2 regions of the Streptosporangium sp. NPDC001681 genome follow, and region 2 is predicted to be linked to the other one. Evidence: riboswitches for the same ligand, from Rfam matches in the RefSeq annotation. Region 2 holds a riboswitch; the other holds the start of a gene.
The links. Region 2 has a riboswitch for glycine ahead of gcvP (aminomethyl-transferring glycine dehydrogenase). Riboswitches for the same ligand answer to the same signal wherever they lie in the genome.
Positions count from the first base shown of each region.

Region 1: linked by a shared signal. The riboswitch ahead of gcvT (glycine cleavage system aminomethyltransferase GcvT) and the one ahead of gcvP (aminomethyl-transferring glycine dehydrogenase) in region 2 are both predicted to bind glycine.

Region 1 covers NZ_JBEOZN010000081.1:28,794-33,309, reverse strand. Annotated here, with positions in the region: gene ABT130_RS30700 (FtsX-like permease family protein) at 1-866, opposite strand, end outside; gene ABT130_RS30695 (ABC transporter ATP-binding protein) at 863-1,573, opposite strand; gene ABT130_RS30690 (PadR family transcriptional regulator) at 1,639-2,226, shown strand; glycine riboswitch at 2,297-2,395, shown strand; glycine riboswitch at 2,398-2,482, shown strand; gene gcvT (glycine cleavage system aminomethyltransferase GcvT) at 2,523-3,614, shown strand; gene gcvH (glycine cleavage system protein GcvH) at 3,611-4,000, shown strand; gene ABT130_RS30675 (L-serine ammonia-lyase) at 4,071-4,516, shown strand, end outside.
Region 2 covers NZ_JBEOZN010000069.1:28,824-33,339, reverse strand. Annotated here, with positions in the region: gene gcvP (aminomethyl-transferring glycine dehydrogenase) at 1-2,055, opposite strand, end outside; glycine riboswitch at 2,226-2,318, opposite strand; gene ABT130_RS27970 (MerR family transcriptional regulator) at 2,334-2,954, opposite strand; gene ABT130_RS27965 (bifunctional nuclease family protein) at 3,099-3,569, opposite strand; gene ftsR (transcriptional regulator FtsR) at 3,649-4,299, opposite strand; gene ABT130_RS27955 (double zinc ribbon and FHA domain-containing protein) at 4,326-4,516, opposite strand, start outside.

The DNA.
Region 1 (4,516 bases), on a different contig from region 2:
TCGTCCCTGGCCGCCTTCGCCGTGAGGTAACGTCCCTCGACCATCGCCCCCGCCAACCCGGCCAGCCGGGCCTCGGCATCCGGGTCGACGGCCGCGAGCACGAACGGGAACTCCTGGTAGAGCGGCACGCCCGCCTGGCCGGGCTTCAATCCGTTCCAGAAGTATCCGCCACCGTCGCCCAGACCGGTCCGCGTGGACCAGTAGCCGCGGTCGGGGAGCATCCGCTCGGAGGGGAACGGGCTGGTCCTCGCCGGGTCCTGCGACCAGCCGAGCGAGGTCGCCAACCGGACCCGCCGGCCGCCGGGCAGTTCCTCCTCGGCCGCCTCGACGAACTCGCCCCCGTCCGCGACCTCTGTGAAGTCGAGCGTGACGGGGCGGCGGGTGACGTACTCGTATTGGGGCTGCAGGAACGGGATCCGGGTGAGGCCCCGGTCGGTGACCCTGGTGCGCTCCACGCGCAGCATCGTGCGGTCGCCCTCGTGCAGCAGGTCCGTCACGTCGACCCTGACACCTGCCGTGTGCACGACATGACCGATCATGCCGATCGGGGCGGCGACCTCGACGCCGTTGACCCGCTTGATCCGCTCGTACTGGTCGAAGGTGATCCCCCCGAAGATGCCCGACAGGTAGTTGGCGCGGACCAGCCCCTGCGACCGCTCGATGGCGGTGGCCGAGTTCTCCGGGCGGACCAGGATGTCGTACTGCGCCCGGAAGTTCTCCCCGACGGTGCCGATGATCTCCAGACGCTGGGTCTCGGCGGTGCCGGTCAGCACGGTGAACCCGGTGGCCGCGACCACGATGCCGAGCAGGAGCACCAGTGCCCGGACGAGCCGGTGGCGAAGCTGGGCCCAGACCAGGCGGGTCATCCGAGCCGCCCGATCCGGCCGAGCACGTCCTGGGCGGGCGTCACCCGGTCGTCGCCGGTGATCCGGCCGTCACGCATCCGAACCACCCGATCGCACGCCGCCGCCACCTCGGGGTTGTGGGTGGCGACCAGCATGGTCATGCCGTACTCCTCCCGCAGGGAGAACAGCAGGTCCACGATCTCCTGGCCGGTGACGCTGTCGAGGTTGCCGGTGGGCTCGTCCGCCAGGAGCAGAGGCGGATGGGCGATCAGCGCCCGGGCGATCGCCACCCGCTGCTGCTGCCCGCCGGAGAGCTCGCCGGGCAGCGCCCGTTCCCGGTCGGCCAGCCCGACCGCGGCCAGCAGTTCCCTGGCGCGGGCCCGACGGTCGAAGCCCACCCTGCGCGGCAGCACGGGGGCGAGCACGTTGTCCAGCAGGCTCAGCGCCGGGAGCAGGTGGAAGCGCTGGAAGACGAAGCCCACCGCGCGCCGGTGCCGGTCGAGACCCCGGCGCCCGAGATCGTCGACGCGCTTCCCTCCGACGTGGATCTCGCCCCCGTCGGGGAGATCCATCGCACCGACAAGATGGAGGAGCGTGGACTTGCCCGCTCCCGAGGGCCCGGTGAACGCGACCGCCTGACCTGCCTCGACCTCCAGGCCGACCTCGTCGAGTGCCCTGGTGGAGCCGTGGATGCGGCTGACGCCTCGCAGGCTGACTTCAACGCTCATGACCGATACATTGTCACAATGTACGAGGGTCCGTGAAGTTCCTATCTTGTGACAATGTAGGAATCATGCCACTTAGCCATGCCGTGCTCACCCTGCTGGCCGACGGGCCCAGCCACGGCTACGAACTCAAGGCCCGGTTCGAGGCGGCGGTCGGCCCCCAGTGGGGCGGCCTCAACATCGGGCACCTGTACCAGATCCTGGACCGGCTGGTCAGGGACGGCCACGTGACCCGCAGCCACGTGACCCAGAGCGACCGCCCGGACAAGACGCTGTACCGGCTGACCGAGAGCGGCGCCGGTGAGCTGCGGGAGTGGGCGGGCGCTCCCTGGGTCCGCTCGTCGGGGTTCCGGGACGAACTGTTCCTCAAGCTGCTCGCGGCCACCCGGCTGGGCACGGACGCGCTCGGCTCGTTCGTGTCCGCTCAGCGCCAGGCCTACCTCTCGGACCTGGCGGCGCTGACACGCCTGCGCCGCGAACAGGACGACCCTCTGGTGTCCCTGCTCATCGACGCGGCCATCGCGCACAGCAGAGCCGACCTGCAGATCGTCGACGGCGCCGAGGAGCGCCTGGCGGCGATGGCCACCGCCGGCGCGGACGTGCACACCGTAAGGCCCGAGGGCGATGATCTCCGGGCACTGGGCGAGGGGGCCTGATCCCGGCCGGCAGGCGCGAGGGGATTTCGCTCGGCCGGTGCGGGCGGTTAGGCTGGCCTGCGACACCGATGAACCCCGCGCGGGAGAGTGTCCTGACATCCAGGCCAGGACCCCTGAAGGAGCAAGCCCTCCCCGCGAACCTCTCAAGGCAAAGGACCGTGCGGGTAGGTGCCTCTGGAAAGCAGGTCCCACGACCTCGCCGAAGGTGAAAGTCCGGTAAAACCCGGATGAAACTCTCAGGCACCAATGACAGAGGGGGAGGATGATCTCATCTGTCCCTTGTCTGAGGTGCGAACATGTCCCGACCTACGCCGCTGTGCGGCGTGCACGAGTCCCTCGGCGCGACGCTGACCGACTTCGCGGGCTGGCTGATGCCGCTCCGCTACGGCAGCGAGTCCGCCGAGCACAACGCGGTCCGCCAGGCGGCCGGCCTGTTCGACCTCTCCCACATGGGTGAGATCTTCGTGACCGGCCCGCAGGCCGCCGAGGCACTCGACTACGCGCTGGTCGGCCACCTCTCCGCGTTGGCGCCCGGCCGCGCCCGCTACACGATGATCGTCGACGCCGGGGGCGGCGTGCTGGACGACCTGATCGTCTACCGGCTGGCCCCCGAAGAGTTCATGGTCGTCGCCAACGCCTCCAACTACCCCCGGGTGGCCGCCGAGCTGACCGAGCGCGCCAAGGACTTCGACGCCGCGGTGCGGGACCGCTCCGAGGAGTACGCGCTGGTCGCCGTCCAGGGGCCGCGCTCGGTGGAGATCCTGAGCACTCTCACCGACGCCGACCTGGACGGGCTCGGGTACTACGCGGGCCTGCCCGCAGTGGTGGCCGGACACGAGGTCCTCGTCGCCCGCACCGGATACACCGGCGAGGACGGCTTCGAGCTGTTCGTCGCGGCCTCGGCGGCGGAATCCCTCTGGACCGCCCTCACCGAGGCGGGCGCGCCGCACGGGCTGGTCCCCGCCGGCCTGTCCGCGCGCGACACCCTCCGCCTGGAGGCGGGCATGCCGCTCTACGGCAACGAACTCTCCGCGGACCTCACTCCGTTCGACGCCGGGCTCGGCCGTGTGGTGAGGTTTGACAAGCCGGGCGACTTCGTCGGCCGGGCCGCCCTCGAACCGCTCAGGGACGTCCCGCCGGCCCGTCGTCTGGTCGGCCTGGTCGCGAGCGGCCGCAGGGTGCCCCGGCACGGGTATCCGGTGGTGGTCGCCGATGACGGCACGGTCGCCGGGGAGGTCACCAGCGGGGCGCCCTCCCAGACACTGGGCAGGCCCATCGCCATGGCCTACGTGGACAGCGGCCTGTCGTCGGGGCTGGCCGTCGACATCCGGGGCAGCCGCGAGCCGGTCGAGGTCGTCGAACTGCCTTTCTACAGGAGGAAAAAATGAGCAGCATTCCCGAGGACCTGCACTACACCAAGGAACACGAGTGGATCGGCGGCGTCGACGACGGCCTGACCCTCACCGTGGGCATCACCGCCTACGCCGCCGAGGCGCTGGGCGACGTGGTCTACGTGCAGGTACCCGAGGTCGGCGCGTCGATCGCCACCGGTGACGCCGTCGGCGAGGTCGAGTCGACCAAGTCGGTGAGTGACATCTTCGCACCGGTCACCGGCGAGGTCGTGGAGGTCAACCAGGCGGTCGTGGACGACCCCTCGCTGGTCAACAGCGACTCCTACGGCGACGGCTGGCTGTTCCGGGTACGTCTTGAGGGCTCCGCCGACGACCTGCTGTCGCCGGAGGAGTACACCGCGCTCACCTCGGGTGAGTCATAAGTTCGACGCCTCGCGTCGCGGTCACGCGCGTCCCCGGGCGCGCGTGACCGTCCACGCTGGAAGGATTCAGATGACGATCAGTGTCTTCGATCTCTTCAAGATCGGAATCGGCCCGTCCAGCTCGCACACCGGCGGCCCGATGGCCGCCGCCCACAAGTTCGCCCGGGGCCTGCACCGGGACGGGCTGCTGGAGAAGACCGCGCGGGTGAGCGCCATCCTGTACGGCTCGCTCGGGCTGACCGGCAAGGGCCACGGCAGCGACAAGGCGGTGCTGCTCGGCCTGTCGGGCGAGAAACCCGAGCTGGTCGACGTCGACACGGTCGACGAGCGGCTGGCCGCCATGCGCGCCTCGGGCACCGTCCGCCTGTACGGCTCCCACGAGATCCCCTTCGTCATCGGCGAGGACCTCGTCTTCGAACGCAAGATCTCGCTCCCCCACCACCCCAACGGCATGCGCTTCACCGCCCTGTCGGAGTCCGGCGAGACGCTGCGCGAGAAGGTCTACTACTCGGTGGG
Region 2 (4,516 bases):
CAGGCCGACCAGCGCGTTGAGGTTGGCACCGTCGACGTAGACCTGCCCGCCGGCCTCGTGCACCAGCTCGCAGACATCGACGATCGTCTCCTCGTACACGCCGTGCGTGGACGGGTAGGTCACCATGATCGCGGCAAGCCGGTCGCGGTGCTTTTCGATCTTCGCGACGAGGTCGTCGAGGTCCACGTTGCCGTTGTCGTCGCAGGCGACCACGGCGACGCGCATGCCGGCCATCACGGCGCTGGCGGCGTTGGTACCGTGCGCGGACGAGGGGATCAGGCAGACGTCACGATCCGACTCGCCACGCGCCGTGTGGTAGGCGCGGATCGCCAGGAGGCCGGCGAACTCGCCCTGGGAGCCGGCGTTCGGCTGGATCGACACGGCGTCATAACCGGTGACCTCGGCCAGCCAGCGCTCCAGCTCCCCGATCAGCTCGGCGTAGCCCGCCGCCTGGTCCTCCGGCGCGTACGGGTGCAGCCCGGCGAACTCCGGCCAGGTGATCGGCTCCATCTCGGTGGTCGCGTTGAGCTTCATGGTGCAGGAGCCCAGCGGGATCATCGACCGGTCCAGCGCGACGTCCTTGTCCTGGAGCCTGCGCAGGTAGCGCAGCATGGCCGTCTCGGAGCGGTGGCTGTGGAAGACCGGGTGGGTGAGGTAGTCGCCGACCCGCGCCAGCGCGCCGGGCAGCGCGTCGTGCGCGGCGGCGTCCAGGTCGGCCAGCACGGTGCCGCTGACCTCGAAGGCGGCCAGGACCTGCTCCAGATGGAGAACCTCGGTCCTCTCGTCGCAGGTGACGCCCACATGGTCGGCGTCGACCAGGCGCAGGTTGACGCCGTTCTCCCGGGCCGCGGCGACGACTCCGGCGGCACGCCCGGGCACGCGGGCGAGCACGGTGTCGAAGAAGGTGTCGTGGACCACCTCGACGCCGCCCTGGCGCAGCCCCTCGGCGAGCACGACGGCGTGCCGGTGGATGCGGCGGCCGATCCTGCGCAGGCCCTCGGGGCCGTGGTAGACGGCGTACATGCCGGCGATCACGGCGAGCAGCACCTGCGCGGTGCAGATGTTGCTGGTGGCCTTCTCCCGGCGGATGTGCTGCTCGCGGGTCTGGAGCGCGAGCCGGTAGGCGGGACGTCCCTCGACATCCTGGGAGACGCCGACCAGGCGGCCGGGCAGCTGGCGCTGGAGGCCGTCACGGACCGCCATGTAGGCGGCGTGCGGACCGCCGAAGCCGAGGGGGACGCCGAAGCGCTGCGAGGAGCCGACCGCGATGTCGGCGCCGAGCTCGCCCGGCGCGGCCAGGAGGGTGAGGGCGAGCAGGTCGGCGGCGGCGACCACCTGGGCACCGCACGCGTGGGCGGCGTCGGCGATGGCGCGGAAGTCGCGAATCCTGCCGCTGGCGCCGGGGTACTGCACGAGCACGCCGAAGCAGTCGGGGAGCCCTCCGGTGAAGTCGCTCTCGACCAGCTCGATGCCGAGCGGCTCGGCACGGGTGCGCAACACCGCCTTGGTCTGCGGCAGCGCGTCGGCGTCGACCACGAACACCTTCGACGAGGTGCGGCCCGCGCGGCGGGCCAGGGTCATCGCCTCGGCCGCGGCGGTGGCCTCGTCCAGCAGGGAGGCCCCCGCGACGTCGAGGGCGGTCAGGTCGGAGACGACGGTCTGGAAGTTGATCAGGGCCTCCAGCCGGCCCTGGGAGATCTCCGGCTGGTAGGGCGTGTACGCGGTGTACCAGCCCGGGTTCTCCAGGAGGTTGCGGCGGATGACACCCGGGGTGATCGTGTCGTGGTAGCCCAGGCCGATCATCGAGGTGAGCACGGTGTTACGCCCGGCGAGGACCCGCAGCTCGGCGAGGGCCTCGGACTCCCCTGCCGCCGGGGGCAGACCCAGCCGGGCGAAGGAGCGGATCGCCTCGGGCACGGCCACCGCGACCAGGTCGGCGACGGAGGCGAACCCGACCGCCTCCAGCATGCGGGTCTGGTCGGCGTCGTCGGGCCCGATGTGACGGGTCGCGAACGGCGGAGGGGCGAGTTCGCTGAGCGATGACAGATCGGTCATGAGAAGCCTCTCGGGCGGGGTGGAGACCGGTGCTGGGCGCGGGCATATGCCGGTTCTCCCCCTCTGTCATCACGACGTGGTCGCTACCTGAGAGCTTCACCTGCCCTTGCCGGGAGGCTTGCACCGTCGGTGAGACGCACCTGGCGGGCACGTCTGCTTTCCAGAGTTGCCTCGTCCGTGCGGTACAGGGTGCCTGAGAGATTCCGGGGAGGTTGCTCCTTCGGCGCCCCGATCGCGGTCGGGGTCTCTCCCGCACAGGGTCAATGGCGAGTCCGAGTTTACCCGGTTCGTCGTGCTCTGCGACGACGGGCCAACTCATCGGCCTGATGATCGCCTAAAGGGCCCCCGCCCGACTCCGCGCGTTCGCCGGGAAGATCCGCGAGAGAGCCCTCCACCTCCTGCCACACCCGTCCCAGCGCGATACCGAAGACTCCCTGGCCCCCCTGGAGCAGGTCGATGACCTCGTCCGGCGAGGTGCACTCGTAGACGCTCACCCCGTCGCTCATCAGAGTGATCTGGGCCAGGTCGTTGACGCCCCGCTCCCGCAGGTGCTGCACGGCGATGCGGATCTGCTGGAGGGAGACACCGGTGTCGAGAAGGCGCTTGACAACCTTGAGGACCAGAATGTCACGGAAGCCGTACAGCCGCTGGGAGCCGGAGCCGTGGGCGGCTCTCACGGTGGGCTCGACCAGGCCGGTGCGTGCCCAGTAGTCGAGTTGCCGGTAGGTGATTCCTGCCGCCGAACAGGCCGTCGGCCCCCTGTAGCCGATGTCGGCGGGCACTTTCACCGGTTGCCCGTCGAACAGCAGACCCTCTTCACCCGCGCGCTGACGTGCCGACTGGCGCCGTTCCGGGTCATCCTGGTCGGCGTTTCTACCCTCGCCGCTGCTGACCGCCACGCGGACCTCCGGCTTTCTCTCATCCCACGGCCTGATCTGGGGGTTTACGCACGACCGCAGGTTTCACTTGCACCGTAGGACTGGGGCCAAGTCCAGTCAACGACCCCACCCGGCGCGTCGTGAAGCGTAAATGCACCGAAATTCCTACCCCGCGCGGCCGAAGTCCTCGGGCGTGATCGTGTCAAGGAACTCCCTGAACTTCTCCACCTCGTCCTCCTGGTCGTCAGGGATGATCACCCCTGCCTCCCGTACCACATCCTCACTCGCGAAGATACGTGCACCGGTGCGAAGTGCCAAGGCGATCGAGTCGGAAGGACGCGCGCTCACCTCGACCCCGTTGGAGAACACGAGATCCGCGAAGAAGATGCCGTCGCGTAAAGCGACGATGTTGACAGTGTTCAACCTGACTCCGAGCCCTTCGAGCACGTCCCGGAACAGGTCATGGGTAAGTGGCCGGGGTGGTGGTTCCTCGGCCTGGGCCATGGCGATCGCCGTGGCTTCCGTCATGCCGATCCAGATAGGTAGGTAACGCTCCCCATGCGTCTCTTTCAGCAGGACGATCGGCTGGTTGGAGGGCATTTCAACTCGAACGCCCACGACCTCCATCTGCAACACGGGCTGCTCCGTCTTCGCTGGATTCCGACCGGTTTGTTCAACGTAACACTCGTGGGGGTACGAGTGCCTGGTCAGGCTCTCACCGGCCCAGTGCCCCACGGACTCCGGAACGCAGCAACGAGGCGTGCAATTCCAGCAGGAGACCGGAGATCTCCCTCGCCGTCTCGTCCGCCTGGTCGATCGCGCCGGGGCCGCGACGGCGCAGCAGCGGGGCGACGGCCTGTTCCACCAGCCCCGCCTCGCGTTCCGCGGCGGCCTTGACCGCCCGCAGGTGGCGGGCACGCAGGCCGAAGGCGGCCAGGGCGCCCACACTGCGGGCCACGACCAGTGCCTCGGCGTCGTAGTAGCGGGCCACGGCGGCCAGCAGACCGTAGTCCTCCAGCTCGGTGAGGGTCTCCTCGTCGAGCTCGGCGGCGGCGAGGAACTCCTCGCGGGTGAGGCGGACCTCGGGGGGCGCGTCGTCGGGGACGGCGCGCGGCCGGGCCGCCGGGCGCTCCTCGCGGTCGGCCGCCTCCAGATGATCCTTGATCACGCGCAGCGGCAGGTAGCGATCACGCTGCTCGCTGAGGATGTAGCGGAGCCGCTCGACGTCGGCGTAGGTGAACTTGCGATAGCCGGAGGGACTGCGCTCCGGCTCGATCAGCCCCTCGCCCTCCAGGAAGCGAATCTTGGAGATGCTGACGTCGGGGAACTCGCCCTGCAGGAGAGCGAGCACCTCCCCGATGCTCATGTGCGCACGAGCGGCCTGCGAGCTCATCATCCTCCAGCGGCGCCGCGGGTGAGGAAGACGAGGCGGAACTTACCGATCTGCACCTCGTCCCCGCCGTACAGCGGGACCTCCTCGATGCGCTCACGATTGACGTACGTGCCGTTCAGGCTACCGACGTCGCGGACCGTGAAGACACCGCCGCCGCGCCGGTAGAACTCCACGTGACGGCGCGAGACCG